3 regions of the Thalassolituus hydrocarboniclasticus genome follow, and region 1 is predicted to be linked to each of the others. Evidence: predicted binding sites of a transcription regulator. Region 1 holds the regulator's gene; each other region holds the start of a gene.
The links. Region 1 encodes sigma-54, which starts transcription at its own class of promoters, with help from an activator protein. Its sites were predicted from a motif close to TGGCACNNNNNTTGCTNT; they were not measured.
Positions count from the first base shown of each region.

Region 1 (10,557 bases):
CGCGCCCATGGCGTTCAGACAGTTCGCCAGGTCAACCACCTCGGGTTCACGCGCAGCGTTTTCGATGGTAACGGTGCCGTCAGCCAGAACCGCCGCCATCATAATGTTTTCCGTTCCGGTTACGGTCACGGTATCGAGGAAGATATTGGCGCCATGCAGACGGCCGCCCGGAACGTGGGCTTTGATGTAACCGTCCAGCACTTCCACTTCTGCGCCCATGGCTTCCATACCACGCAGGTGCAGATCCACCGGACGTGAGCCGATGGCACAACCGCCAGGCAGCGACACTTCCGCTTCGCCGTAACGTGCCAGCAGCGGGCCCAGCACCAGAATGGAGGCACGCATGGTGCGCACCAGGTCGTATGGAGCAACACAGCTCTTCACGCCGGCGCAGTCGGTTTCCACCGACATGTCTTCATTAATAGCGACTCCCACGCCCATGCAGCCTAACAGCTCCAGCATGGTGGTGATGTCGTGCAGGTGCGGCAGGTTACCCACCCGCATCACACCTTCGGCCAATAAAGTGGCCGCAAGAATAGGTAACGCTGAGTTTTTAGCGCCGGAGATACGGACATCACCGTCCAGACGCTTTCCACCCACAATTCGTAATTTATCCATAAGGGGTCTTATTATTCGGCTTTTTCAGCAGGCGTATAGGTACGGATGGTGACCGCATGAATACGACCATCCGCAATGTAAGGATTAAGCACACGATAAACGAACTGTTGGCGTTTAACGGCATTGAGGCCATCAAACACATCGCCAACGGCTTCTACTTCGTATTTATAGCCGTCACCATCAACGTGCCAGCTCACTTCAGGGGATTCTGTTTGCAGAATTTGCAGAATTTCCGCCGGGGACATACCGCTTCACCACTCAGCTTGGGGAAAACGCCCAATCATAGCGGATTTATGTGTCAGGGCGAAGTAAATGGCGGCGGCAATGTGTAATGAAAGGATGAAAGCGGGTAACAGATCACAGGCATGCGTCGGGACTCAGGCCAGCAGGGGCTCAAACAGTGAGTCCAGATCGCTGATGCTGATAATAGGCTTCATATGTTCAGGCAGATTCTCAATATGCAGATCAACACCGGCCGCTGTCGCGCAGCGCAGCCACTCCAGCAATAAAGCAACACCGGCACTGGATACTTCACTCACTGCGGCCATGTTCAGCGTCCATTGCCCCTTTGCGGCACGGATCAGCTTTTCCCCGGCGGGCAGAACACTGACCACAGTGGTTGCCAGCAGGCTGCCAGCCAGCTCGGCACGGTTATCATCAATACGGGTCAGCGCTACGTTCATGGTCTGTCCTCAGTCTGCTTATCGCGGGCATCAGAAGCCCGGGCTTGTTTGCGTAATTGGCGGCCCTGCTCCTGCAGGCTGGCGCTCCAGCTTTCTATCGCGGCACCAATATCGCCATCACGCTCCTGTACCATCTGCTCAAATTGCTCGGCGAACAGCTTGCCAACATTAATGCCGTTAACAATTACGTTCTGCGCCATCCAGCGCTGGGCATGATGGTGAAAATACATGCTCTGGGTAATAGGAAATACCTGACCTGCGGAAGTCACAACTTCCAGATCGACCAGGGTGTTGCGCAGGGTATTTTCCACGTCCGTTTTTGGCGGCAGCACCCGCACCTGATAATCATCAAATTCAAGCAGCGCCAGCGCGTAGGAGTCCAGCAGGCTGCGTTTAAATACCATGGCAAAGCGTTTGCGCTGCTCCGGTGTAGCGTCACGGTAATGGCTTCCCATAATGCGCCGGGTCAGGCGCTGAAAGTCGACCATCGGGCCAAGCACATCTTCCAGCTCCCAGAAAAAACGCGCTTTATCCGTCTCGTAGATATCGCGGTTTTTGCTGATCGACACGACCACTTTCTCGGTAGCGGCCCGCACCACATCATGAGCCTGCTCTGCCAGCTCTCCGGAGCCGGTGGCATGGCTCACAGCCCACGGCATCAAACACAGCAGCAATACCAACAACAAACTACGCATGGCTAACTCCCTTTAACCACCGGAAATTCAGCCCTCTTCGGCCTTATTAAACAGGAAGCGGCCGATCAGCTCTTCCAATACCAAAGCTGACTGAGTGTCTTCAATCCAGTCACCACTCTGCAGGTATTCCTCTTCAGCACCAACCGTCAGGCCGATGTACTTCTCTCCCAGCAGACCTGCGGTCAAAATAGCCGCCGAAGTATCTTTGGTGAGCGTGCTCATGGTTTTGCTGATTTCCATTTCCACCACGGCAGAGTACCACTCAGGGTCGAGATACACCTTGGTCACCCGGCCAATGGTGACACCGGACATCGACACTTTAGCGCGCTCAGTCAGACCACCCAGATTCTCAAAGCGTGCCTTGATGGTGTAAGTATCACCGGCATCCTGCAGTGACAGGCCACTGACGCGGAACGCCATCAGCACCAGAGCCACAATCCCCATCACCATAAAGGCTCCGACGGTAATTTCGATATAACGCATGCGCATGATTAAACGCCTCCCAGCATGACGGCTGTCAGTACAAAATCCAGTCCCAGCACCGCCAGTGAGGAAATCACCACCGTCTGAGTCGTTGCTTTACCGATACCTTCCGAAGTCGGCACCGAATCATAACCCTGATACACCGCGATCCAGGTCACCACCACACCAAATGCCACCGACTTGATGATGCCCTTTACCACGTCTTCATAAAACTCGACCGACGCCTGCATGTTGCCCCAGTAGGCGCCATCGTCGATGCCCAGCATATCCACCGCCACAAAGGCGCCGCCCCAGATACCAACCGTAGAAAACAACAGCGCCAGTATCGGCATGGAAATAATGCCGGCCCACAGACGCGGTGTTATTACCCGCTTGAACGGATCGACACCCATCATTTCCATGGAGGATAACTGCTCGGTGGCTTTCATCAGACCGATTTCGGCGGTTAATGCCGAACCGGCGCGACCGGCAAATAACAAGGCGGTTACCACCGGCCCCAGTTCACGCAGCAGCGTCAGCGACACCATGGTGCCGAGCGCCGCTTCCGAGCCGAAGTCGATCAGAATGTTGTAGCCCTGCAGGCCCAGCACCATGCCGACGAAAAAACCGGCGACGACAATAATAATGAGGGAGCGCACGCCAACCGAATAAATCTGCTTCAGCAGATCATAAAATCCGGCACTGCCCGGCCCGCCCCAAAACAGCGAATTTTTCAGCAATAAGGTGCCACGGCCAATGGCTTCGATGGCGGCGGTACCACTGCGGCCAACGGCCTGTAGTTGCTCCAGTAATTTGCCCAGCATTAATTCACTCCCGCCAGAATATCGCTGCGGTAATCATCCGCCGGATAATGGAAAGGCACAGGACCATCCGGTTCGCCACGCAGAAACTGGCGTACCTCATCGTTACCTTCATTGATTAATTCTTCCGGAGTGCCGAAGCCAATCACGCGGCCATCGGACAGCAGGCACAGGTAGTCCGCGATAGCACAGGACTCTTCGACATCGTGGGACACCAGCAGGCTGGTCAGTCCCAGCGCTTCATTAAGACCACGGATCAGCTTAACGATCATGCCCATAGAAATAGGATCGAGGCCGGTAAAAGGCTCGTCGTACATAATGATTTCCGGGTCCATGGCAATGGAACGCGCCAGCGCGACCCGACGCGCCATGCCGCCGGATAACTCGGCCGGAGAAAGATGTCGCGCACCGCGCAGACCAACCGCCTCGAGTTTCATCAACACCAGATCACGGATCATGGATTCCGGTAAGTCGGTGTGAACACGCAGCGGAAAAGCGACGTTATCGAAAACATTAAGGTCGGTGAACAGGGCGCCGGTCTGAAACAGCATGCCCATTTTTTTGCGGCGCAGATCAAACAGTTCTTTGCGTGGCAGCGTCGGCACATTGTGTCCGTCCACCATGATGGTACCGCTGTCCGGTAACAGCTGACCGCCAATCAGACGCAGCAACGTGGTTTTACCCGTGCCACTCGGTCCCATAATGGCCGTCACTTTGCCACGCGGAAAATCCACATCCATATTGTTGTAAATCAGCCGGTCACCACGGCTGAAACTCATTCCACGAACAGAGACGTAGGGCTGACTGACGGACATGAATGTCGTCCTTTTAACTCGGTACGGATAGTCGGGCTAGCATAGCGGAATGTCCTGACGGAACCAACGCCCGTAACGCTGTGTAACAGCATCAACATAAAACGCTGAGTTGCAATTGCGTGCAGAATTACCTTGGGTACAATGTCGCGCTGAATTTTCTGCTGATAATTAACTCTGGTGCCCCATGCTCACAGCCTATGCTGCCGTTATTGCTGGTCTTATTATTCTGGTTTGGAGTGCTGACAAGTTTGTTATTGGCGCTGCAGCTTCCGCCCGCCGCCTGGGCATGTCGCCTCTGTTAGTTGGCCTGACCATCGTTGCCATGGGCACCTCCGCGCCGGAGATGTTCGTTTCCGCGGTGGCTTCCCTCGACGGTGCAGGCAACCTCGCTATTGGTAATGCCCTCGGTTCAAACATCACCAACATCGCTCTGGTGCTGGGCATCACTGCACTGATCAGCCCGATTCCACTGCAGAAAAAACTGCTGAAGAAAGAGCTGCCATTGCTGATTCTGATCAGCATCATCGGTGGTCTGACACTGGCCGACCTCGAACTGAACCTGACCGACGCCATCATTTTATTCAGCGCCATGGCTGTAGCCCTGTACCTGATGTTTCTTGATACCAGCGAATCCGGTGAAGCCATTGTCGATGAAGACGAAGCCGCCGAGATTGAAAATACCCCAATGCGTACCGCCGTGTTCTGGCTGGTAACCGGTCTGATCGCGCTGATGTTAAGTTCCAAGCTGCTGGTCTGGGGCGCCACCGAAATTGCCCGCGCCTATGGTGTCAGTGATCTGGTGATCGGCCTGACCATTGTTGCCATCGGCACCAGCCTGCCGGAACTGGCAGCCTCTGTTGCCAGCGCCCTGAAAGGCCACCACGATATCGCCATCGGTAACGTGATCGGCTCCAACATTTTTAACCTGCTGACCGTCATGCCGATCCCGGGCCTGCTGGCCGTAACCGTGGTTGATCCACTGGCGCTGTACCGCGACTATGCCGTGATGATGGCACTGACTCTTGCTCTGTTGGTTCTGTTTTTAATCAGTTATCGTAAGGGCACTCTCGGACGTTTCGCCGGTCTGTTCCTCACCACCAGCTACGCTGGCTATCTGGCATCCCTGTTTTATATGGCTAACTCATGACCACTGATATGAATTTCGATTTTCTGCAATCTGCCCGCCGCACCATCAAACTGGAACAGGAGGCCATTGCACAGCTGGAAGGTCGCCTGACCGATGATTTTGCCACCGCCTGTCAGCTGATCCTGAACTGTGAAGGCCGCATCGTGGTCACCGGCATGGGTAAGTCCGGCCATATTGGCAACAAGATGGCGGCAACCCTGGCCAGTACCGGCACGCCGGCGTTTTTTGTGCATCCGGGTGAAGCCAGTCATGGCGACATGGGCATGATTCAGCCGTCCGATGTGGTTATCGCTTTATCCAACTCCGGCGAAACCGGCGAAGTCACCAGCCTGCTGCCACTGCTCAAGCGTCTGGGCACCGCTCTGATCAGCATGACCGGCAATCCGCAGTCGACGCTCGGCCGTGCTGCCAACGCTCATTTGAATACCGGCGTGAATCAGGAAGCCTGCCCGCTCAATCTGGCACCAACCTCCTCCACTACCTGCGCTTTAGTCATGGGCGATGCACTGGCGGTTGCCCTGCTGGAAGCCCGCGGTTTCACCGCCGAAGACTTTGCCTTCTCTCATCCGGGTGGCTCCCTTGGCCGCCGCCTGCTGCTGAAAGTGGAAGACATCATGCACGGTGGCGAGCAGATTCCGGTGGTATCCCCTTCTGCCACGCTGTCTGAAGCCCTGCTGGTTGTGACCTCCAAAGGTCTGGGCATGACCACCGTACAGGACAACGGCAAGCTGGCCGGTATTTTCACCGATGGCGACCTGCGCCGCGCAATCGATCACGGCGTTGATATTCACACCGCCACCATGGCCGATGTGATGACTCCGGGTGGCAAAACCACCACACCCGGCACTCTGGCGGCGGAAGCACTGAAGCTGATGGAAGACAACAAGATCAACGCTCTGGTCGTAAAAGACGGTGACGCAACCGTCGGCGTCATCAATATGCACGACATGTTACGCGCGGGCGTGATCTGATGCGCAAGCGCTATCTGCTGCTGCTGCTGACCCTGTTTTTTGGTCTGGCCCTGCTGGCAGTGGATCGCTACACACTGGAGCAGGCTCCGGCCCTGAGTGAACTGCAGAATCACGAGCCGGATTACTACGGAGAAGGGCTGCATAACCGCCAGTACAACAGTGACGGTGAGTTGCAGCAAACCTTTGTCGCCGCCCGCTCCACCCATTATCCGCAAACCGGCAGCACACTGCTCAGCGAGCCGCTGCTGATGTCAGAAGACGACGATGGCCAGACCTGGCAGGTCAACGCCAACGAAGGTACGCTGCTCGATAACGAACATTCGCTGCGCCTGATTGGCGATGTAAAAATCCGGCCGCTCAATCCTGCTGATGCTGCTGACGACCTGCTGATCGAAACCAGCACGCTCACCTATCACAGCCGCCAGCAACTGGCCGAAACCGATCAGCCGGTAACCATTACCAGCGCACAGGCACGCATCAATGCAACCGGTATGACACTGGATATCGCGCGCCAGCGCATGGAATTCAAATCACAGGTGGATACCCGCTATGTTCCGCAATAATTACCACTTTCTGGCCGGCCTGCTGTTACTGTGCTGCACGTCGGTTACGAGCGCGTTACCCGATGACTGGCAGCAGGAAATGACCATTCTTTCTGACCACGCCGAGCTGGACCGTAAAGCCGGAGTGGTCATTTATCAGGGCAACGTCGTGCTTACTCAGGGAACGATGCGTATTGAATCGGAGCGCCTGCTGATTATCCGCTCCGGCAATGCGCTGGAAAAAGCCATTGCCGAAGGAACAGCGAAGCAACCCGCACGCTATCAGCAACAGATCAATCCCGGTAAACCACTGACCAAAGCCCACGGTCAGCGCATTGATTACTTTGCCCAGCTGCGGGAAATCACCATTCAGGGCAATGCCCGGCTGGAACAGGACGGCAACCTGTTCAGTGGTGAGCGCATTCTCTATGACATGACCAAAGAAACCGTCAGCGCCAGTGGCGGCACCAGCACCTCTGCCCAGGGCGGCAACGAAAACGACAAACAACGGATTAAAGTTGTGATTCAGCCACAGGCTCCGGCCGAACCGGCAACCGGCACTGACAGCAAGCCAGCACAGGAATAACCATGAAAACCCTGAAAGCCGAAAATCTGGCCAAAAGTTATAACGGCCGGGAGGTGGTGAAAGACGTATCCATGTCAGTGCAAAGCGGGCAAATCGTCGGCCTGCTGGGGCCCAACGGCGCCGGCAAAACCACCTGTTTCTACATGATTGTGAACCTGGTACAGGCCGACAAGGGCCGCATCAGAATTGACGACGAAGACATCAGCCATCTGCCGATGCACGGCCGGGCGCAGAAAGGCATCGGCTATCTGCCACAGGAAGCCTCCATTTTCCGCAAGCTGAGCGTAGCCGATAACATCCTCGCCATTCTCGAAACCCGCAAAGACCTCAACCGCGCACAGCGCCTGGAAAAGCTGGAAGAGCTGCTGAATGAGTTCCATATTCAGCATATCCGCAACAGCCTTGGCATGGCGCTGTCCGGTGGTGAAAGACGCCGGGTCGAGATTGCCCGCGCGCTGGCGGCTGAACCGTCCTTTATTCTGCTCGATGAACCCTTCGCCGGGGTTGACCCGATTTCTGTAGCTGACATCATGGACATCATCCGACAACTCAAGGCGCGTGGCATCGGCGTACTGATTACCGACCACAACGTACGGGAAACTCTGGCTATCTGTGAGAAAGCCTATATTGTCGGAGGGGGCCACATCATCGCCGAAGGCACCGCTGAACAGGTATTGGCCAGCGAGCAGGTGCGCAAGGTATATCTGGGCGAGGACTTCCGCCTGTGATGGCCTCTCAGGCAGCAGAGAAGCGCCTGATGATTCAGCGCAAAGGAAGATGCACAAAAGATTCCAAGGTTTACCGCTTGGCGTATAATGCACAGACTATGCCGATACTGAGTGATTACTGAACTTTTATGAAAGCGTCTCTTCAGTTAAAGATGGGTCAGCACCTGACCATGACCCCTCAGTTGCAACAAGCCATCCGCCTGCTTCAGCTGTCTACCCTCGACCTGCAGCAGGAGATTCAGGAAGCCCTCGATTCCAATCCGATGCTCGAAGTCGAAGAACACGAGCACGATGACCTGCCCGACCTGTCCCGCAACAGCGATCACGACACCAGCACCAGCCACGAAGTCAGCAGTCAGGACGACAGCCATAACGACACCCCAGAGCTGGACGAACAGTGGTCACAGGAACAGCTACCCGACGACCTGCCGGTCGACAGTCAGTGGGAAGACACCTACCAGACCACCGCCAGCGTTGCCTCCGGCAGCAGCAGTAATGCCATCGACGACGATTTCGACTACGACTCACGTCATGCCAGCACCGAAGATCTGCAGGACCATCTGCTGTGGCAGCTTAACCTGACTCCGATGTCGGACACCGACCGCGAAATTGCCCTGATGCTGATTGATGGCGTGGATGACGACGGCTACCTGCATACCACCGTTGAAGATATTCTGGAAAGCATGGACCCCGCACTGGACGTCGAAGAAGACGAAGTGATGGCCGTGCTGCACCGCCTGCAACAGTTTGATCCCGCAGGCGCGTTCGCCCGCGACCTACGTGAATGCCTGCTGCTGCAACTGCAGCAACTGCCGGCAGAGACCCCATGGCTGAACGAAGCCAAAATGGTTATCCGCGACTATATCGAGTTGCTGGGCAGCAAAGATTACCCAACGCTGATGCGCAAAACCAAGCTGCGCGAAGATGACCTCAAAGCAGTACTGCGCCTGATCAAAGAACTCAATCCCAAGCCGGGTGCCGGTATCAGTGCCGAGCAGGCCGAGTACGTAGTGCCCGACGTACTGGTACGCAACATCCGTGACGAATGGCGGGTTGAACTGAATCCGGAAATCGCCCCCAAGCTGCGAGTGAATGCTGACTACGCCTCACTGGTCCGCCGCTCCGATAACAGCACCGATAACGCTTTCCTGCGCGATCACCTGCAGGAAGCGCGCTGGTTTATCAAAAGCCTGCAAAGCCGCAATGAAACCCTGCTGAAAGTGGCCACCAAAATCGTCGAATATCAGATCGAATTCTTCGAACAGGGCGAGGAAGCGATGAAGCCGCTGGTTCTGCACGATATCGCCGAAGCCGTTGGTATGCATGAATCCACCATTTCCCGGGTAACCACCCAGAAATACATGCACACCCCGCGCGGTATCTTCGAGCTGAAGTACTTTTTCTCCAGCCATGTCAGCACCGATGGCGGTGGCGAATGTTCCTCTACCGCAATCCGTGCCATGATTAAAAAACTGATTGCCGAAGAAAATGCGCGCAAGCCGCTGAGCGACAACAAAATCGCCGCAGTGCTGGGCGAAAAAGGCATTCAGGTCGCACGGCGCACGGTGGCCAAATACCGTGAAGCCATGATGATTCCGCCTTCAAATGAACGTAAACAATTGATTTAAAAACAACAGCCAGCAACAAGGAGTCTGGACATGAAGATCAATATCAGCGGTCACCACGTTGACGTTACCGAATCTCTGCAAGTGTACGTAGACGAAAAAATGTCCAAGCTGGGACGCCACTTTGACAACATCACCAACGGCCAGGTAACCCTGACCGTTATTAAAGAGCGCATGATTGCTGAAGCCACCATTCACGTCAGTGGTGCTGACTTGCACGCCAGCGCCGAGCACGATGATATGTATGCGGCCATCGACCAGATGACAGACAAGCTCGACCGTCAGGTTCTGAAGCACAAAGAAAAACTGGTGGCGCGGCAACACGGACAAGGCTGATTAATGGACATTCGCATCGAGGATATCCTCACACCGGAACGCACCCTGATTGACGCACCGGTGTCCAGTAAGAAGAAATTACTGGAGTACCTGGCAGGTTTTATCGCTGAGCAACTCAGCGACAGCTCCGCCGACGATATTTACGAGCGATTACTCGGCCGGGAACGCCTTGGCAGCACCGGGATTGGCGAGGGTATCGCCATTCCCCACTGCCGCCTGAAGCAGTGCGACCAGGCCATGGGCGTACTGCTGCGTCTGGTGGAACCGGTGGATTACGACGCCATTGACCGTAAGCCGGTCGATCTGGTGTTTGCTCTGCTGGTTCCCGAAGAAGCCACTGAACAGCACCTGCAGGTGCTGGCCATGCTGGCACGCAACTTCAGCGAGCCGGCCTACCGCGAGGCACTGCGCAAAGCGCCGGATGCGCAACGGTTTTATCAGCGGGCACTGAGCGGACAACCGGGCTGACATCAGCCCAACGGCCAATGGAGGAGCACAGCAATGCGTTTAGTAGTGATCAGTGGCCGG
Region 1 covers NZ_CP054475.1:625,973-636,529, reverse strand. The annotation lists gene murA (UDP-N-acetylglucosamine 1-carboxyvinyltransferase) at 1-618, opposite strand, end outside; gene HUF19_RS02700 (BolA family protein) at 630-863, opposite strand; gene HUF19_RS02695 (STAS domain-containing protein) at 996-1,301, opposite strand; gene HUF19_RS02690 (MlaC/ttg2D family ABC transporter substrate-binding protein) at 1,298-1,996, opposite strand; gene mlaD (outer membrane lipid asymmetry maintenance protein MlaD) at 2,024-2,485, opposite strand; gene mlaE (lipid asymmetry maintenance ABC transporter permease subunit MlaE) at 2,488-3,282, opposite strand; gene HUF19_RS02675 (ABC transporter ATP-binding protein) at 3,282-4,094, opposite strand; gene HUF19_RS02670 (calcium/sodium antiporter) at 4,279-5,241, shown strand; gene HUF19_RS02665 (KpsF/GutQ family sugar-phosphate isomerase) at 5,238-6,212, shown strand; gene lptC (LPS export ABC transporter periplasmic protein LptC) at 6,212-6,775, shown strand; gene lptA (lipopolysaccharide transport periplasmic protein LptA) at 6,762-7,340, shown strand; gene lptB (LPS export ABC transporter ATP-binding protein) at 7,343-8,068, shown strand; gene HUF19_RS02645 (RNA polymerase factor sigma-54) at 8,197-9,696, shown strand; gene hpf (ribosome hibernation-promoting factor, HPF/YfiA family) at 9,727-10,029, shown strand; gene ptsN (PTS IIA-like nitrogen regulatory protein PtsN) at 10,033-10,497, shown strand; gene rapZ (RNase adapter RapZ) at 10,531-10,557, shown strand, end outside.

Region 2 (10,557 bases), 1.5 Mb from region 1:
AAAATGCTGCTGTTACTACTGAAAAACATTATGCAATGGGGCGTCTGGCATACGAACTGGCTTATGTAATGCCTGATTCAAAAACAACCTATATGACTGATGATGGTACTAACGTTGGTCTGTATATGTTTGTGGCTGATACCGCCGGTGATCTGAGTGCTGGTACTACTTACGCTGCTAAATGGAACCAGACAGATTCTACCGGTATTGGTGCAGCTGATCTGACCTGGATCAGTCTGGGTCATGCTACCAATGCTGAAATCAGCGATTATGTGCACGGTACCAATGGTAAAACCAAGGTTACCTTTAACGACATCTTTGATTCAGAAGATCCGGTTGGCAATGCGTGTAGCGCAGGATTTACGTCGATCAATGCCAATGGTGTTGGCCAGGAGTGTCTGAAAGTTAAAGCCGGTATGGAAAAAGTAGCTTCGCGTCTGGAAACCCGTCGCTATGCAGCCATGTTGGGTGCAACCACTGAATTCCGTAAAGAAGAAGGGATTACCTACGACAGCAAGCGTCACAAAATGTACGTAGGTATGTCCAACGTTACTAAAGGCATGCTGGCTGGTACTTCCGGTGATGTCGGTGGCCCGGATCATATTCAGCTGGATGAAGAAAACAAATGTGGCGCGGTCTATCAGATGGACCTTGGTCCTGACTCTGCAATCGGCTCCAATTACGTGGCTCACAACATGTATGGCCTGGTCGCCGGACGTCCGGTCAGTATTGCTGACCCACAGGTTGCTGGTTTTGAAGCCAAAAACAGCTGCCATATTGATGGCATCGCCGAGCCGGATAACGTTACCTATATCTCAGGTTATGACATGCTGATCATCGGTGAAGATGCAGGTACTACACACCAGAATGATGCTTTGTGGGCTTATGATTTTGCTTCAGAGAAAAAACTGACCCGCATTCTGACCACCCCGTATGGCTCAGAAACCACCTCTCCATACTGGTATCCGAACATCAATGGCTGGTCTTATCTGACGACAGTTGTTCAGCATCCATATGTTGAGACAGACGACGATAAAGATACCGGTTCAGGTGAAGCCCGTGCTTACACCGGTTACGTTGGGCCTTTCCCGGCTGTAAACGTACAGTAATATTTGATATTTAACATCAGGGGCAGCTACGGCTGCCCTTTTTTGTTTCTGGTAGGTTTATGAAAACACACTCATTGTTGTTGGTTGGCGGGTTTACCCTGTTTTTATCTGGTTGTTTTACATCGTCTGATGGTGAGCGATCAATGATGTCGGCGGATGATTCCGCTGCGGCTAATAAAACCAACCCGGTTGCCACTGGCTATACCTTCGGCACACTGGTTGATCTTACTGCTGATGCTACGGATAATCCTGTGGCTTACATTCCGCCACAATGTTATACCGACCCGGTTTCTGAACAGGGAGTTCAGAATCCTTGTTATGCGTGTCATACCGAAAGTAAACGACCGAATTATCTTAATGATACCGATGTTCAGGTCGGCTATAACTTCCCTGAAACAGGGCTGAAAAACAACTGGGATAATCTGTTTAAAGATCGCACAGACGATATTGCTAACGTTTCAGATCAGGAGATTATTAATTACGTCAGAGAAGATAACTACTTCTCTGATAATGGCGGTATTATCCTGGCTGCCAAACTGAACAACCTGCCAAAAGAATGGGACCGTAATAAAAACGGCCGTTGGGATGGTTATATCCCTGATGCATATTTTTCTTTTGATGAACAGGGTTTTGATGTCTCGCCGGCAGGTGAATATACCGGCTGGCGAGTATTTGCCTATTACCCGTTTCTGGGAACTTTTATGCCAACGAACGGTTCGACGGATGATGTGATGATCCGGCTTCCGGAAGCTTTTCGCCGTAATAAAGACGGAGAATTTGATCTGCTGGCTTACAGAATTAACTTTGCCATTGTCGAATCACTGATAAAGGAAAAAGATATTCCGATCGAAAAAACTGACGAAACGTTATATGGCGTTGATCTGGATAAAAATGGAACCTTGTCTAAGGCGACATACATTAAGTATGACTGGGCGCCAAAAGAAAACCGTATGATGAGTTATGTTGGTCAGGCTAAGGAGCTTCTGGAGCAGGGTGACATTCATCTGGCAGCACGCTTATACCCTGAAGGTACTGAGTTTCTTCATACTGTACGCTACCTGGACGTTAACAATGGCAAAGTTGTCATGGCCAGACGCATGAAAGAAGTGCGTTACTCCAGAAAGAACTCCTGGAGAAACTACTATCAGTTACGCAGTATTGTTAATGATGAAATTAAAGAACGTCACGACTTTCCATGGCGTACTAAAGTTGCTCTGGGAAATATGGAGTCCGGATTAACGGTTGCTCAGGGATGGACATATCAGGGTTTTATTGAGGATGATGCCGGTCAGTTACGTCCTCAGACCTACGAAGAAACGTATTTCTGTACCGGATGTCACGGTTATATCGGCGCATCGAATGACACTACTATTTCATTTTTCCGTAAGTTTGATCATGGAAGTTTCCGCAATGGCTGGTATCACTGGCTGGAAAAAGGACTCGAAGGTGTCGCTGATCCCATGCGTGAGGATGGGCGCGGCGAGTATGCTTATTATCTTGAGCAAAACCCAAGCGGTAATGAATTCCGTGATAATAAAGAAGTCCTGAATAAGTTCTTTAATGACGACCGAAGCCCTAAGTTACAGGAATTTGAAAAACTGTCTGAGAATATCGGTCACTTGCTTTTGCCGGAGCCAGAACGTGCCCTGATGCTTAATAAGGCTTATCAGGTGGTCGTCAAAGAGCAAAGTTATAAGTTGGGCCGGGATGCCATTGTTAAACCGGTAAAAACAGTACATAAATCGGTTGAGGTTGAACAGAATACGGGTATCAAAGAGATTCTCAGCTACTATTGATAATAAAAGAAGCGGCTGATCATCAGCCGCTTTTTTCTTTCAGCGGGCCACGATTTCGTAGCACGGGGTATATTCGCCGCTGATTTTCATCCGTCCATGTTTTACCATCGCGGTTAACAGCACATCCATCCCTTCCAAAATGCTTTTATCTCCCTGTATCTGATACGGCCCATGCTCCTGTACACGGGTTATGCCCACTTCTTTCACGTTACCGGCGACAATACCGGAAAATGCCCGGCGCAGATTAGCAGCCAGTTCATGGCCGGGCAGTGATTTGCTCAGACACAGGTTGCTCATGGCTTCATGGGTCGGATCAAACGGCAGCTGAAAATCTTCAGCAATGGTCAGAGCCCAGTTGAAAAAATAAGCATCGTTACTGGATTGACGATATTGTTCAACCTCTGCAATACCCGCCTTCATTGCCCGCGCTACCGCTTCTGCATCCTGAATAATAATCTGATAACGCTGCTGCGCCTGAGCACCAAGTGCCGTACCAATAAAGCGGTCAATGGCACGCAGATAATCTTCTGTTTCTTTGGGGCCGGTAATGACAATCGGAAACGGAATCTGCTGATTATCCGGATGTGATAATACCCCCAGTAAGTACAGGATTTCCTCTGCGGTTCCGGGGCCGCCGGGAAATATTACAATGCCATGGGCAAGACGGATAAAGGCTTCAAGGCGTTTTTCAATGTCCGGCAGAATTACCAGTTCATTGACGATCGGGTTCGGGGCTTCGGTCGCAATAATGCCCGGTTCAGTAATGCCGATATAGCGACCATCACGGTTGTGCTGCTTGGCATGACCGATCGCACAACCCTTCATTGGCCCCTTCATTGCGCCCGGACCGCAACCGGTACCGACATCGAGACCACGCAATCCCAGCTGGTAGCCTACATCTTTTGTGTACTGATATTCATTGCGCGGGATGGAGTGTCCTCCCCAGCAGATGGCCAGATTCGGTAGTCGGTCCGGTTTAAGCACATTGGCATTACGCAGCAGGTGGAAAACGGCATTGGTAATGTCTTCACCGTTATTCAGATCAAAGCGGTGTGCTTTAAGAATCGATTCCTGCGCATAGAGTACATCGCGCAGAACGGAGAATAGTTGTTCGCGCACGCCGCGGATAATTTCGCCATCAACAAAGGCACTCTGTGGCGGGTTTTTCAGGCTGAGAACAATGCCGCGGTCTTCCTGCTGGACCTGGATGTTAAAGTTTCGGAATTCTTCTTTAAGTTCCAGATAGTTGTCTGACTGACTGCCCGCGCTGAGTACGGCATAGCAGCAGCGCCGTACCAGTTCATGAATTTCGCTTCCGACTTCCCGTAATTGCTGTATTTCGTAGCGTGATAAAACGCGCAGATGGGTTTTAGGGTGAATCAGTTCATAGTGTTTTGTCATGCTGTCTCCTTACCTCCGCCTGATATCTACGCCCAGAGTTCCATTGGGCCGTAATGGCGGAGTAATTTCAGAATATCGGTGCGGGTAATAATGCCGCAAAGGATTTGATTATCATCGATAACGGGCAGTGCGCCGATGTTATATTCAAAAAGAATGTTACTTGTCTGGCGGATATCCGTGTTTTTCATCACACAGATAACCGGATGAATGGCATAGTCCAGAATATTATTTTCCCAGATGTCGCCGAGACTGGTTGAGTGAGTATTCTGTTGCATCAGGGCAAGCATCAGGTCGCGGTCAGAAACAATGGCCTGCACTTTATTGTCTTTGTCTACGACTGGCAGGTGATGGTAACCAGTGTCTGCAAGTTTGTTCCAGGCATCCTGAACATTCTTATCGGGCGTGAGGGTTGCCACCGGTGTATTCATAATGTCGGCTGCAAAGGCGATGGATTCCGGTGTTTTTTGCGGATGAGCGTAATGCTCCAGAACCAGCTGAGCCTGGCGCTCGGCAGGAGACTGAGCATCCCCCGGCTTAATCTTTTGCACTGCCGATGAAGCGGCAGTTGCTTTTATCCGGTTTTTATCCGGCCGCAAAGGGGTTTCAACCCGGATGCCCATATCGAATACGATTAATGACATTACTTTTGACCGTGATCCCTGATACCTATCTGCAATATAGCAGTGCGTCTGTTGTTCTGTCAGCCTGCAGCTGGTGCGTATTCATTTTCTGTTGCACTTTCATGGTGCCGGCCAGAAGGCTTAAGCAGGCTGCCGCCCTGTTTTCTGCACCTTTTACCGCACAGTGATTGGCACAGGCTTTGCTGATCAGTGTATGTGGAAATAACGCGTAACGCTGATTGCGGATACGCTGAACCTGAGCAGCAGGCGGTAATGTTATGAAGTGGATGATGTGGGTCGTTTTAAGCAGTCTCAGTATTCCTGCTTTGGCAGGAGAGACCGCAGCGCAAGGCAGTATTGATACCCTGTGGGTCGTAATGGCGGCAGCTCTGGTTTTTTTTATGCAGGCAGGTTTTGCGCTGCTTGAAAGTGGAATGTCACGGGCTAAAAATGCCGTCAATGTGATGATGAAAAACTACATGGATGTTTGCCTTGGAAGTCTTATTTTCTGGCTGGTTGGCTATGGGTTGATGTTTGGCGAGAACTTTACCGGTTTTTTTGGTGCCAGTCATTTTGCACTTTTTAATACATCATCAGAAAGCCAATCCTGGGATTATACCGTGCTGTTATTCCAGATTATGTTTGCCGCAACTGCAGTTACTATCTGTAGCGGGGCTATGGCAGAGCGGACAAAATACGATGCCTATCTGATCGCAACCTGTGTAATTACTGCATTTATTTATCCGGTATTTGGCAGCTGGGTATGGGGTGGCATGTACGGTGGTTCAGGCTGGCTGGCTGAGCTGGGTTTTATTGATTTTGCCGGATCGACCGTTGTTCATTCCGTGGGGGCCTGGTGCGCATTGGCAGGCATTATCGTGCTGGGAGCACGTACCGGACGTTTTGATCGCACCACCGGTGCTGCGCGGAGTATTCCGGGCCATAATCTTTCGCTGGTTGCTTTGGGTGGTTTTATTCTGTGGCTGGGTTGGTTCGGCTTTAATGGTGGCAGTACGCTGGCAGCCAGTCCGGAAATCGGCCTGATTGTACTTAATACTCAGTTAGCTGCAGCGGCTGGTGCAACGGGAGCCTTGCTGTTCAGTCGTATAACCAGACGTCCGGTGCTGTTAACTTCAACAATTAATGGCAGCATTGCCGGCCTGGTTGGTATTACGGCAGGCTGTGCATCAATGACACCTGAGTTTGCTGCACTTACTGGTCTTATTGCCGGAGCAATCTCTGTCTATGGTGCTGGCTGGCTTGAACGGCGGGGACTGGATGATGTGGTCGGGGCCATACCGGTTCATGGTTTTGCCGGTGCCTGGGGAACCCTGGCTGCCGGACTTTTCCTGAAAGATAATATGTTTGATTTATCGCAGATTGCCGTTCAGCTGGTTGGTATTTTCTCGGCCTTTTTCTGGGCGTTTCCACTATCGCTTATTCTGTTTTTCCTGATTGATCGTGTGATCGGGTTGCGCGCCAGTACTCAGCATGAACAACAGGGGCTTGATTTTACCGAGCATGATGAAGTGGGTTATCCGGAGTTTCATCAGAACGTTACTTATCATCGTGAATTATGAGTAGCTGCGCATGACTATGACGATTGAACAGAAAAGACGGGCTGTATTTACTGTGCTTAATGCCACTCTGGAAGGCGATGGTTTATGGCGGGCAATGTGGCGCTGGCAAAATAATTATGCCCAAAAGTCTCAGTTTGAATTAAACGGATTTTTATCCGACTGCCGCGATATACCTGAGGTGGCTGAAAACCGGGCAAACTTATACCGGCAGCTGATCGGGGTTCTGATGGATGGTAGTGCCCAGCTACAGCCTGATCCTATGGAAGACATGCTGAAATTTCAGTCAGATCAGGCGCAGAGTAACAGTCTGGATAGAATGGAATTGTTTCAGCAGCAGGACTGGACGCAAGTCTACGATGTCGTACTGACAACCTTGTTCGGGCAACTGCGTTCGGATACTGCGCGGGTTGTTAAGCGTTATGCGATGGAACAGTCTCTGCGGCATAGCATTTCGCAGGATCTGGCTTATGCCTTTAATTTGTGGGGGGATGAACGGCATCCGCTGAATCTCAGCGCAGTGGGCCTGACTGACTTAAAACGTCTGCTGAATTTTATTTATATTGGTGTTTGTGAATGTCTGGGGCCGGTCGACGCCGACCGGATTCTGAGTCAGAGTATTCGTTCAGCGGCAGAGAGTAACTCTGATCCGGCAACCGATCCGCGCCAGCTTCTGGAAAAATAATGCAATCTGATCAGCTGGCAGCAATGCTGCTCAGCTGATCGAGCATGTTATGGGTGTAACGCATGACCAGAAAGGGTACCAGCTTGGCTTCGGTGTCGGTGGCGGATTTTTCGACAAACAACCACTGGCTGCGGATGCGGCGTAGCGCAGCCTGCCCCTTTGTGCCAAGAGTTTTACTGTCAATGCTGTCAAGACCACGGGCAAATTGCTGGCAGAGCTGGTCGATATCCTGATTGTTGCTGAGTGGGGCACCCATTGAAGAGGCTGCACGCTCCAGATAACGTTCAGTAATTCCCAGCAGCAGCCGTTTCTGGCTGCGGGTCCAGCCTTCAATCGCAGATACTGAGAACTCGCCGCTCTGGCGCAGGGCATCGCCGATTTTTTCCAGTTCACTGATCATGGCATTGGAAGCATCACGCATCATGGCCACGACCTGCAGCTCCGGGAAGTCATTCACTTCAATTTCATGAATATTCTGCTGCATCAGGGTCCGGAATTTCTGCCAGTGGCTGTCGATATTTTGCTGGGGGTTACTGCCGTTGTTCAGCTGAATATTCTGCAGCTCATTACTGACGCTTAGTTGCTGCTCGTTAACCAGCAGCAGGTGACGGTTCAGCTCGTTCAGCAGCTGTTGATTACCTTCATCAGCCTGCAGGTGGTAATAGCGCAGCAGCAGGGTTTTGACGCCGACACTGAGATCGAAAACATTCTGTTCCAGAGAATTACTGCTGGCCTGTGCTGAAAAGCCGACAAACAGGGTGAGAATCAGGGATCTAAGGAGTAACATAGGCGTCTCTCCGATACTTATTATTGTTTTTTAGTTGGCTTCAGTTGATCACTTCCCCCGCGCAGGTGCAATAGCCTTTCGGGCCAGAGTGGCAGCTGTATGAGCCAGTAGTGGATTTCTATGGAACGAGTATACCGATTAACGATTTCCTGCCCGGACCGGGTGGGCATTGTGGCTAAAGTAGGCCAGTTCTTTTCCGGACACGGTGGCTGGATTGTTGAGGCAAACCATTATTCTGACCCGGTTACCGGGCGCTTTTTTATGCGTCACTGTATCCGTGCCGATTCGCTGCCCTTTGATCTGGCAACACTGAAAGCAGAGTTTGCACCGATTGCCGAAGAGTTCGATATGGACTGGCAGGTAAACGACTCCGGTGCGCCGAAGAAAGTGATCCTGATGGCGAGTAAAGAAAGCCACTGTCTGGTGGATCTGCTGCACCGCTGGCACAGCAAAGAGCTGATCTGCGATATCCCCTGCGTTATTTCCAACCACGATACTCTGCGTTCGCTGGTTGAGTGGCACGGTATCCCGTTCTTCCATGTGCCGGTTGATCCGGCAAACAAGGCTGAGCACTTTGCCCGGGTTAACGCCATCGTCGAAGAGCATAAGGCCGATACCATTGTGCTTGCGCGCTATATGCAGATTATTCCGCCGGAACTCTGTGAGCGTTACCACGGCCAGGTAATCAATATTCACCACAGCTTCCTGCCATCTTTCGTTGGTGCCAAGCCTTACCATCAGGCAGCAGAGCGGGGCGTGAAGCTGATTGGTGCGACCTGTCACTATGTAACCTCAGAGCTGGATGCCGGCCCGATTATTGATCAGGACGTGATCCGCATCAGCCATAACGATACCGTGGAAGATATGGTGCGTCTGGGTAAGGATGTAGAGAAGATGGTGCTGGCGCGCGGTGTGCGCAGCCATCTGGAAGACCGGGTGTTGCTGCATGGTAACAAGACCATCGTCTTCTGAGCTATCTGCGTTGGCATAGCTTTGTTAAAAACAGGCCAAAGAATACTCACTTAGCATTTGTAAGCTCCGTTTCTTTGGCCTGTTTTTGCCGCGCTCTGCCGGCCTCGATAACGCTCAGTTATTGATACTCCGTTAAGAGCAATGGAAGCCTGTTCGAAATGCTCAATTACTTCAGTAAACTCCGCTTTCTCAAAGATTTTCGCCTTGTGCTGGCTGCCTTGCCAACGCTTCAGTCTTCCGACATCCGACATCCGACATCCGACATCCGACATCCGACATCCGACATCCGACATCCGACATCCGACATCCGACATCGACATCCTCTCGACGTTCGGCTCAAAAAAAAGGGAGATACCTCGCGGTATCTCCCTTTTTTATTGCGTCAGGCGCAAGCCATAACGCTATGGTGATTACACCAGTTCGATAGCAACCGCTGTCGCTTCACCGCCACCGATACACAGTGCGGCAACACCTTTCTTACCACCGGTGTTTTTCAGTGCGTTCATCAGAGTAACGATCAGACGTGAACCGGTAGAGCCAACCGGGTGGCCCTGAGCACAGGCGCCGCCGTAGATGTTCACTTTATTGATATCCAGCTTCAGTTCATCGATAGGCATCATGGCAACCATGGCGAAGGCTTCGTTGATCTCAAACAGATCCACGTCGTCTTTGCTCCAGCCGGCTTTGGCCAGTACTTTCTCAATTGCGCCAACTGGTGCAACGGTGAACTCAGACGGATGCTGAGACTGGGTGCTGTGGGCAACGATGCGTGCCAGCGGCGTTACGCCTTTGGCTGCGGCTGCAGATTCGCTCATCAGCACCAGAGCAGAGGCACCGTCTGAAATAGAAGAAGCATTAGCGGCGGTGATGGTACCGTCTTTGGCGAAGGCCGGACGCAGAGTCGGGATTTTCTCGATGTTGGCATTGAATGGCTGTTCATCCTGCTCAACAACGGTTTCACCTTTACGGCTGGTAACAGTAACCGGCACGATTTCGGCGCTGTTCAGGCCTTTTTCAATCGCGTCTTTGGCGCGGGTCAGAGACATAATGGCGTAAGCATCCATCTGCTCGCGGGTATAGCCTTTTTTGGAAGCCATTTCCTGTGCGAAAGCGCCCATCAGTTTGCCGGTTTCAGCATCCTGCAGGCCGTCCAGGAACATGTGATCCTGCGGTGCGTTGCCTGCACCCATACGGAAGCCGGTACGCACGCCTTCCAGTACGTAAGGCGCGTTCGACATGGATTCCATACCACCGGCAACGGCGATCTCAACGGAACCAGCCTTGATGGCATCGTGCGCCATCATGGTGGCTTTCATACCAGAACCACAGAGTTTGTTGATGGTGGTCGCGCCAGTGGCATCAGCCAGACCAGCCTTACGCATTGCCTGACGGGCCGGACCCTGCTTCAGACCTGCTGGCAGCACGTTACCCATGATAACTTCCTGCACGTCGGCGGCATCAATGCCAGCGCGTTTAACTGCTTCAGCAATCGCCAGGGCGCCCAGATCGGTTGCGCTGACACTGGCCAGACTGCCCTGAAAACCGCCCATTGGGGTGCGGGCGCCGGCTACGATAACCACGGAATCTTGATTTGACATGTGCTGCTCCTG
Region 2 covers NZ_CP054475.1:3,233,582-3,244,138, reverse strand. The annotation lists gene HUF19_RS14475 (PhoX family protein) at 1-1,109, shown strand, start outside; gene HUF19_RS14470 (Aq_1262 family (lipo)protein) at 1,184-2,905, shown strand; gene ppnN (nucleotide 5'-monophosphate nucleosidase PpnN) at 2,945-4,306, opposite strand; gene HUF19_RS14460 (CBS domain-containing protein) at 4,333-4,947, opposite strand; gene HUF19_RS14455 (ammonium transporter) at 5,205-6,506, shown strand; gene HUF19_RS14450 (hypothetical protein) at 6,517-7,188, shown strand; gene HUF19_RS14445 (hypothetical protein) at 7,199-7,975, opposite strand; gene purU (formyltetrahydrofolate deformylase) at 8,096-8,947, shown strand; gene HUF19_RS14435 (thiolase family protein) at 9,358-10,545, opposite strand.
Region 2: HUF19_RS14455 (ammonium transporter) is a predicted target of sigma-54. The motif match lies at 5,116-5,133, and genes of this name have one in related genera.

Region 3 (10,557 bases), 2.0 Mb from region 1:
TCCCGGCCGCCGTGCGCTGGCCGCCTTACAGGCCCACGAATGGCGCGCTTCGGCCCTGGTCGGCCTGTTTTTCGGTGCCGCCATGAGCTTCTGGATCATGGGGCTGTTTAATGCTCACACCCTCGGCGAAGGCGCCTTTATTACCAGTCTGGCGGTGGTGCTGGTGCCTTTTATCAGCTGGCTGCTGTTCCGCGAGCGGCCGGCGAAAAGCATCTGGATTGCCCTGCCGCTGGCCATCGGCGGGCTGGCGCTGCTGTCGTTACGTCATGGTTTTACCCCTGACCCCGGCCAGCTGTTTTTCTTTGCCGCCGCCCTGCTTTTGTCACTCACCTTTATTCTCAACGGCCGTGCCGCGGCGCGTATTTCGGCACTGGCCCTGAGCGCTATCCAGCTGGTGCTGGTCGGCGTTGTGTCTTTTACCCTGTCGGCCATGTTTGAAGACTGGCCCGATACTTTTACCCCAACCATGTGGCTGTGGCTGATTCTGAGCGTGACCGTCGGCACCGCCGCACGCTTTCTGCTGCAGACCTATGCTCAGGGTCTGGCGTCACCCAGCCATGCTGCAGTGATTATGGTGCTGGAGCCGGTCTGGACCGCCATCATCGCCGCCTTCTGGTTTACCGAACGGATGGAAACAGCGCAGATTCTCGGCTGTACCCTGATTCTGCTGGCACTGCTGGCTAACCGCTGGAGTGCCATCAGCCGCTGGCTGAAGCGCTGAAGCGGGCGCACTGCCCGCTTTACCGGCCCGCTTTTCCCAACTTGTTTAGCAATTAATTACTCAGATCGTGCAGCTTACCCGGACGGCCATCCAGCACCGTCACTTCGCTCGCTGCCAGACGCGGCTTACGTGGCCAGTTACCGTCTTTGGCGTAACCCAGAGTCACCATCATGGCAACGCTGTAGCGCTCAGCAATGTTGAACACTTCTTTCGCTTTCGCGGTATCGAAGCCGATCATCGGCCCGGTGGCCATGCCCTTACCGGCCGCGGCCGTCATCAGGTTCATGGTCGCCATGCTGGCTGAGCGCAGTGCTTCATCGTGGGCTGCGGCTTTGTTATCGCCGTAGGCACCGTTTACCGCGCTGACAAAATAGTCGCGCACGCCTTCGTTGTAGATACCGGCATCGACACCACGCTGGGCGATATCCGGCATACGCTCATGGCCCTGTTCGTCAGCCAGCACCAGAATAACCACCGGCGCATCGGCCACTTTCTGCTGACCGTAGGCGATGTCTTTTAAGGTTTCTTTCGCCGCCTGATCGGTGACCACCAGATAGCGGGTATGCTGAATGTTAAAGGCCGTTGGCGCATGCTGGGCGTAATCCAGCAGCTCCAGTACTTCCGCCGTGCTGATGGCACGTTCGGTATCAAAGTAGTTCACAGAAGTACGCTGGCTCAGGGCATCAAATACGTTCATGGCGGCATCCTTAAATCGGGTATCGGTTCGGGTATTGGTTGTGGTGTTAGGGCTGTTAAGCAATGAGTGCAGTTTAAGTTCGCTTTATTCGATTAAAAATCTCATAATTTAACGCATAGCTTTCGATATTTACGAAAAGGTATTCAGCAATGAAAACAACCCTCGAACAGTGGCGCATGTTTAAAGCGGTGGTTGACCATGGCGGCTACGCTCAGGCGGCCGAGGCCATCTTCAAGAGTCAGTCGACCATCAGCTATGGCGTACACAAACTGCAGGAACAACTGGGCGTACAGCTTTTGGAAGTAGAAGGGCGCAAAGCGGTACTGACCGAGCACGGCCGTATTCTGTTACAGCGTGCCGAACAGTTGCTCGATCAGGCAGAGAATATCGATCAGGTTGCCAGCTCGCTTAATCAGGGCGTCGAGCCTGTTGTGCGTGCGGCCATCGACACTATTTACCCCAACGATGTGTTGTTTGATGTGTTTGAAGCTTTCTCGGCCGAGTACCCAGATACCCGTCTGGAGCTGGAAGAATTTGTGCTCAGTGGCGGCAACGAAATGCTGCTCGAAGACAGCATCGATATTCTGATTACCCCACAACTGCCCAGTGGCTGGAACGGCGAGCACGTACACCGCTCCTGCTTTCTGCCGGTCACCAGCCCGCAGCATCCGTTGCAACATCTGGGGCGCGAGGTCACCTACGATGACCTTACCGCTCACCGGCAGGTGGTGCTGCGCGACAGCAGCCGTAAACGCCGCAGCGAAGGTGGCTGGCTCGGTGCCCATCAGCGCTGGACCGTGACCCATACCAGCACCCGACTGAATATTGTCCGTCGCGGTCTGGGCTTTGCCTGGCTGCCGGAACTGCTGATTGCCGACGACCTGAAAAGCGGGGCCTTGCAGGTGATTCCCTTTGCTCAGGATGCGCGGCGCTACGTCGACCTTTATCTGGTGATGGCCCATGAAGAAAGCGCCGGCCCCGCCACCCGCGCCCTCGCCCGTCTGTTAGCCAACACTGATACCGGCTGCAAGGCTGCGCATAAAGCAGAAACCGAATAAGCGCCCCAGAATGCAGCGACCATCTGTTCAGCTAATCATCTGTGCACCCTTTTGGGGTGCAACTGACAGCAAAATCAGCAACTTAACACTCGCCAGCCTGCCGGATGCTGCAATTTTCAGGCTCCGGCAAAACTGGTACAGCCCTTGCTGAACCCTGATCAGTAACAGGAGATACTCGGCAACCGAATCCGGTTGGGATTCACAGAAATAGGTGGCTAGGGTTCCGGTTCTTTGCTGAAAAAGAACGTCTGGTCCGAGAGCAACCGACCTCAGCGTATTCACAGCGCAGGTTACACGGCGGGACAAAAGCCCGGGAGACCCACACGCGAATGCCAGCATCTGGCCGTTTCGCGCTGAGTTCTCCTGCCGTCTGATTTATGTGGATATCAAAGAGGAAGTCCTATGAAGCCGTTAAAACGTCTGCTCACCGCCAGCCTGGTCACCCTGGCCGCCCTTACCCCATTACACGCTCAGGCCAAAGACAGTTTCCGTCTGGCCTGGTCTATCTATGTTGGCTGGATGCCGTGGGATTACGCCGACAAGGCCGGCATCGTAAAAAAATGGGCCGATAAATACGGCATCGAGATCGAAGTGGTGCAGATCAACGATTACGTTGAATCCATCAACCAGTTTACCGCCGGTGAATTCGACGCCTGCGTAATGACCAATATGGATGCCCTGACCATTCCGGCCGCCAGCGGCGTCGACACCACCGCCTTAATCGTCGGTGACTTCTCCAACGGCAACGACGCTGTGATTCTGAAAGAAGGCACAAGCCTGAAAGACATCAAAGGCCTGCCGGTGAATCTGGTGGAGCTGTCGGTTTCCCATTATCTGCTGGCACGTGGTCTGGAAAGCGTAGGCATGAGCGAAAAAGACGTATCGGTGATCAACACCTCCGACGCCGATATGGTGGCGGCTTATGGCACCGGTGATGTTAAAGCCGTGGTCACCTGGAACCCGCTGGTGAGCGAAATTCTGGCGCAGCCAAACGCAACCTCCGTGTTTAATTCCTCACAGATTCCGGGTGAAATTATCGACACCACCATGGTCAACAGCGAAACCCTGGCCGCTAACCCTGCCTTCGCCAAAGCCCTGACCGGCGCCTGGTACGAAACCATGAGCATCATGGCGAAAGACGACGCCGAAGGTAAAAAAGCACGCAGCATGATGGCCGAAGCCTCAGGCACCGACCTGGCCGGTTACGATGCTCAGCTGGCCGCCACCAAAATGTTCTACGACGCACAAAAAGCCGTGGAATTTGTGAACAGCGCCGAGCTGCCAAAAACCATGGAATACGTGGCGAAATTCTCCTTCGACCACGGTCTGCTGGGTGATGGCGCCGCCGATGCCGGCTTTATCGGCATGGCCTTCCCGAATGGCAAAACCTTTGGCGATAAAGGTAATGTGAAACTGCGCTTTACCGACAGCTATATGAAGATGGCGGCTGAAGGAAAGCTGTGATGCCCGGCCATTGAGTATCAGGCGCTGCGCGGCAGAGTTTGCTGCCGCAGCGTTTTTAAGCCGTACCGCAGCCATCGCGGCCAGCGGCAAAAATCGCTACAATGCTGCCCTTTCTTTGAATAACCCGTAGCGAATTGTCATGACCGCACAGAATCCCCGCAAAATCCTCGTCACCAGCGCCCTGCCCTATGCCAATGGTTCCATTCACCTCGGCCACCTGCTGGAATACATTCAGACTGATATCTGGGTTCGGTTCCAGAAACTGCGTGGCAACGAATGCCACTATGTTTGCGCCGACGACGCCCACGGCACCGCCATCATGCTGCGCGCCGAAAAAGAAGGTATCAGCCCGGAAGAGCAGATTGCGCGGGTAAAGGCCGAGCACGAAGCGGATTTCGCCGGTTTCCAGATTGCGTTCGACAACTTCCACAGCACCCACAGCGAAGAAAACCGCCTGCTGTCAGAAGAAATCTACAAAGCCTGCCGTGACAAAGGCCATATCGCCATCCGCAGCATCAAGCAGCTGTACGATCCGGTTAAAGAGCTGTTTCTGGCCGACCGTTATATCAAAGGCGAGTGCCCTAAGTGTGGCGCCGCCGACCAGTACGGCGACAACTGCGAAGCCTGTGGCGCAACCTACACCCCAGCCGAGCTGAAAAACCCGTTCTCGGTTATTTCCGGTGCTACCCCGGTCGAAAAAGAATCTGAGCACTACTTCTTTAAACTGCCCGATTTTCAGGAATTTCTGCAGCAGTGGACCCGTTCCGGCACCCTGCAGGATGAAGTGGCCAACAAACTGGCCGAGTGGCTGGATTCCGGTCTGCAGGAGTGGGATATCTCCCGTGATGCGCCGTATTTCGGCTTCGAAATTCCGGATGCACCGAACAAGTTTTTCTACGTCTGGCTGGATGCCCCTATCGGTTATATGGCCAGCTTTAAAAACCTGTGTGACAAGCGCGGTGACCTCGACTTTAACGAGTACTGGAAAAAAGATTCCACCACCGAGCTGTATCACTTTATCGGTAAAGACATTATTAACTTCCATGCGCTGTTCTGGCCTTCCATGCTGAGCGCCGCGGAATACCGCACACCAACGGCGGTCAATGCTCACGGTTTCGTGACCGTGAACGGTTCTAAAATGTCGAAGTCGCGCGGTACCTTTATTAAGGCGCGTACTTTCCTGAATCATTTAAACCCGACCTATCTGCGTTACTACTTTGCCGCCAAACTGAGCTCCAGCGTCGATGATTTCGATTTAAATCTGGAAGATTTCGTGCAGCGCGTAAACGCCGATCTGGTCAACAAGCTGGTGAACATCGCCTCGCGTACCGGCAACTTTATTGCCAAAGCATCCGGCGAACTGAGCGCCACCTGCGCTGAACCGGAAATGTTGCAGCAATTTATTGATGCCGGCGACCAGATTGCCAGCCATTACGAAAAACGCGAATTTGGCCGCGCGATGAAAGACATCATGGCGTTGGCCGACCGTGCTAACGAATACATTCAGGAAAAAGCCCCGTGGGCAATGAATAAAGAAGAAGGCCGCCAGCAGGAAGTGCAGGAGGTCTGTTCCGTAGCCCTTAACCTGTTCCGTCAGCTGGTGACGTATCTGGCACCGGTACTGCCGGAAATTGCCGACAAAACCAAAGCATTCCTGAATCTGGACAGCCTTGACTGGGAAGCACGCCGCGAGATTCTGCTGAGCCACAAAATCAATAAATTCCAGCCGATGCTGGCCCGTGCTGAAATGGATAAAGTAACCGCCATTCTGGAAGAAACCAAAACCGAGCTGGCCAAAGAAAACGGTGAAGCTCCGGCGGCGGATAACAGTGCCGATAAAACCGCTGCGAAAAACGCCGAGAAAAAGGCCGATAAAAAAGCGAAGAATAAAGGACCAGAGCTGCGTGAAGACGGTAACGAAGTGATTGCCGACACCATCGAGTTCCCGGATTTCGCCAAAGTCGACCTGCGTATTGCCCGTATCGTTAAAGCCGAACATGTCGAAGGTGCAGAAAAACTGCTGCAGCTGACGCTGGATATCGGCAACGGCGAAACCCGCAACGTATTCTCCGGTATTAAATCGGCCTACAACCCGGAAGACCTGAACGGCAAGCTCACCGTGATGGTTGCCAACCTGGCGCCACGTAAAATGAAATTCGGCATGTCCGAAGGCATGGTACTGGCCGCAGGCCCGGGCGGTGAAGATATTTTCCTGCTCGAACCACACGACGGCGCCCAGCCGGGTATGCGCGTGATGTAAAAAAGCAGAAACATAAAAGCCGGGGTTTTACCCCGGCTTTTTATTGAGCGACTCTAGCGCTAAACCCGGCTTAACAGGCCTGTCACACTATTCACCACAGGGAAGATTAACAACATTCGTATTAATATCGTTTTCCAGCTCAACCCAGAAGTTAATACTCCATGCCTCGCGCTTCTTTCGAATAATATAAGATTTACCCTTTTCGGCTAAAAACTTCAAACAGCGTTCAGATTTAACCTTCCCCTGATAAAACCCTACGTCAATCTCAGTCAGGCCAGGTTCAATATAAGCACTTTCATAATAACCGTTAAAAAACCCACCGATAGAAACACCATCAACCGCATTAATATAAAGTTTCTCATCAAGCCCCTGAAAAATACCATGATCACGCTCTGAATCTGCTTTTAAATATACGGCATCTTCTTTCGCAAGCCCCGGAGGTGAATAAGCAGAATCAGCGATACATCCCAACAAAAATCCGGTTAAAAAAAACACACCCAACAACTTCATTCTTCACAGATCCTTTGATATTGCTAACGCCCGATTCAGCAGAATACTTTCCAATACTTATCAATTCAGTCACAGAGCATCAAGCAGGTCATCCTAAAGGCTGAAACAGGATAAATCCAGTTCATCCCCTCAGCCATATAGCCATTAAAGAATATTAAGGCACCTCTGAATAATTCAGTGCCCGCTTCGGCTTACTGAAAACGTTCAGATCAAGGCGCCACGTTGAAGGCATAGCGGGTTACGTCAAAACGTGGCAACACCGAGCTGGATTTTTCCAGCAAGCCCCGAAGGGCGTGGGCTGCAGAGCGTTTTGACGGTGTTGTCGATTTTATAAAGGACTCGCCATTCACTGCAATCGACGCCTTGTCAAAAGCACTTTGCAGCACTCACGCGAAGCTGTGCAGAATTATTCAGAGATGCCTTAATTATGAATCTCAGCAGATAACCCGATGCAGCGCATTATGGCCAAAAGAGATATAAGAAAAACGAGGCTTCTGATTCATGTATCTGACGGACAAGACTTCTGACCATCTGGCGGTGATTAATCATTGCCAGAACCCCGCAGGTTTCATTAAATATACGCTCACTTCATCAGAGTTTATCAACGTGACTGACGTAACACCTCCTGCTTACTACATCGCCCCACGCTGCGACGAAGAACTGCAGATACTGCACGTTGATGACGATCTGATTGTGGTTAATAAACCGGCCTTTCTCTACACCGTGCCCGGCCGCGGCCCGGAAAACAGCGACTCAGTAATTACCCGCCTGCAGCCGGATTACCCGGAAGCGGTCATTGTGCACCGCCTCGATCTGGATACCTCTGGTTTGCTGGTTGTTGCCCGCTCCGAACGAGCGCGCCAGGTGCTGTCACAACAGATCCGCGACCGTGAGATTCAGAAAACCTATCAGGCCGTGGTCTGGGGCATTATTGAACAGGACGAAGGCGAGATTAACCTGCCCATTGGCAAAGACTGGGAAAACCGTCCGCGCTGCAAAATCGACTATGAAGAAGGCAAAGCCTCGCTCACTTATTTCACAGTCGAGCAGCGCAATCCGGACACCCACCGCACACTGGTGACGCTGAAACCCGTTACCGGCCGCCAGCACCAGCTGCGCCTGCATTTAAAATCCATCGGCCATCCTATTTTAGGCTGCGATTTATACGCCCACGACGAAGCCCTGCACGCCGAACCACGATTAATGCTGCACGCCTGTGGCTTGGCCTTTAAACACCCGGATGGACAAATGGTGAGCTGGGATGTGAAGAATGATTGGGGATTGGATTAACGCAGGCTTGTTAAAGGTATTTTTCACTGAGAATCTGGATATCGGGATAATCTTCCTTCCACTTATCGCATTCATCCATAAGATGAAGGTGATCATAATCCTCACCCAGCTTTTCCATCTCATCCGCTGCGGCGAGTAAAAACGCGGCCAGATCTCACGATTAGATCGCCGGAAAACTCACATTGATAACAACCCTGCGTCAGCTTAAGTATTCAACCCGGGAAGTTCTGCCTTTATAAAACTTAAAGTCATTAATGGATGCGCACACCATTTGCTTATCGAAGTATTTAAGTGCTTCTGTTGTACTCCTCTGGCTTGCGAGGAAAACGATAAGACGCTGCAGCGATGGCATACCATGGCTCAGGTCATGAAAACACAGGGGATCAATTTTTGAGTTGATCATAGCCAGCTCAGCAATAGAACTGCCTTTAATCCCCGCCAGTGAAGAAAGTCCGTTCATGGTATCCATAACCAGACTCTTAAGCTGCCCGAGTTCAGACAGATCCGGCATGGATGCAACCTGTTTAAGAGTACTCAGCGACAGACATTCCAGTGACTTCAGCCTCTGCAGCGAACGGAGGTCCCGTAACTTCTTAACCCAGCATATCTCTAAGCTTTTAAGTCTGGATAATCCCTTAACAGCATCCAGGCTTTCAAAGGTTCCGAAGCCTAAATACAGCTTTTCTAAACCACGCAGAGCAGCAACATGCTCGACCTGCTTACTCTGATAGCCTGTCAGGCTGAGATCCCTCAGACCGGGCAAACAGGTTATAGAACCTATATCCTTCTTATTTCTTACCAGACTGAGAGAGCTGAGCTTCTGAAGGTTCTGCAATGGCTTTAAAGAGACCGCCGGGCTGCTGAATTCGCCGAGGCTCAGAAATTCTAATCCACTGACATACTCTGCGATGGCATCGATGCTGGTGAGCGATGGAAGAAAAACTTCTAACGCCCTGATATCAGAATAGTGCTTCAGAAAACCGAGGTTATACTCTTTATCCTCAGGCCAGACCGGACCGAATGCACCACCCAAATATGACAGCGATATCCCATCAATATTGCCCTGACGTATTTCTTCAGCAATCAGAGAATGCTCTTCATCCGTCAGATTATCGGCTATTTTTTTCAGCTTTATACTCATAGTCGCGGATACGGCTTCAGTGGTTAACAATCCATGGTATGCCTGCGCGCTGACCCGGAGTGAACCTCTCAGGATTCCCCACAACGCTATGATTCAATGACGACACAAAACATCACTCAAAAGATTTTACAAAAAGATCTTCACAAAAATCTTATTCAGAAGAACAGGCACACAGGAAAACTACGCTATAGCGTGCACGGACCTGCATACCAGAGCTAAGGCTGCTTTTTAACTGCCCAAGAACTTATCACCTGCCTGAACATCAGGCAAGGCAAAGACTGGATGCCATGCGCCTTACTGGCGCAGCGTGATCACCAGAGTTGTGCATACCCAATGCGTGGTCCTTATTTACCAGTTTTTCCCTCCGGCAGCGGCATATTTCTGCCCGGCAAACAAACGCGCTGCACCGCTAAATCTGACTAACCAGTCAATATGGTATCCCTCTTGCTTAACAACCCGGCATAACCCATTGCGGCCCGTTGTTATTGGGCTGGTTCTGACAGAGCAAAGGAGATACGGCTTGAATCACCCCGTTCAGCCGCTGCTAAGCGCGCAGGCTGATGCACCATACTGGAACGCGCAGTTACAGCTGAGTACGCGCCAGACAGAAAGAGGCACCCGTTTGGTGCAATGCGAACATAACGGCCCTCTTTATGTGCAAAAGCCGTTTTACCCGGAAGGGCCGGACTGTGCGCACCTGTATCTGCTGCATCCGCCCGGCGGCATGGTGTCGGGTGATTTTCTCACCATTAATGTCAGTGCCGGTGAAAACAGCCATGTGCTGGTAACAACACCCGGAGCAGGACGTGTTTACCGCGCCCGTGCTGATGGTTTGCTGCAGCAGCAGAAAGTGCAGCTGACGGTTGATAACAACGCGGCACTGGAATGGATGCCACTGGAAACCATTTTATTTCCGTCATCGCGTGCGCAGCTGGAAACCGAAGTCCATCTGGGTGAAAACAGCCGCTATATCGGCTGGGATATTGTCAGCCTCGGTTTGCCCGCCAATGGCAGCCGTCTGGATGACCTTGGTCAGCACACCACGCTGAAGCAGGGGCTGCGTATTTATTATAAGCAACAGCTATTGCTGAATGAGCGCCTGAGCCTGCATCCGGGTAACAGCGAATTATTAAATGCCGCGGCCGGTTTCCGTGGCATGCCGGTACACGGTCTGTTAGTGGCCGGACCTTTTACTCAGGGCTTTTGTGAACAGGCTCTGGAAAAGCTTCAGGAGCTGTGCGCCGACCAACTGGCCGGTGTCAGCCTGAACGGCCAATTGTTAAGCGTGCGTTATCTTGGCACCTGCAGCGAGCAAGCCCGTCTGCTGCTGAGTGACGCCTGGGCGATTATCCGCCCGCAATTAATGCAACGTCCAGCCTGCGCTCCGCGCATCTGGGCAACCTGATTATTTCTGAC
Region 3 covers NZ_CP054475.1:2,736,879-2,747,435, forward strand. The annotation lists gene HUF19_RS12230 (DMT family transporter) at 1-721, shown strand, start outside; gene HUF19_RS12235 (nitroreductase family protein) at 774-1,418, opposite strand; gene HUF19_RS12240 (LysR family transcriptional regulator) at 1,568-2,476, shown strand; guanidine-I (ykkC/yxkD leader) riboswitch at 2,681-2,795, shown strand; gene HUF19_RS12245 (putative urea ABC transporter substrate-binding protein) at 2,879-3,940, shown strand; gene metG (methionine--tRNA ligase) at 4,080-6,200, shown strand; gene HUF19_RS12255 (hypothetical protein) at 6,288-6,710, opposite strand; gene HUF19_RS12260 (RluA family pseudouridine synthase) at 7,317-8,000, shown strand; gene HUF19_RS12265 (leucine-rich repeat domain-containing protein) at 8,200-9,141, opposite strand; gene HUF19_RS12270 (urease accessory protein UreD) at 9,662-10,546, shown strand.
Region 3: HUF19_RS12245 (putative urea ABC transporter substrate-binding protein) is a predicted target of sigma-54. The motif match lies at 2,610-2,627, and genes of this name have one in related genera.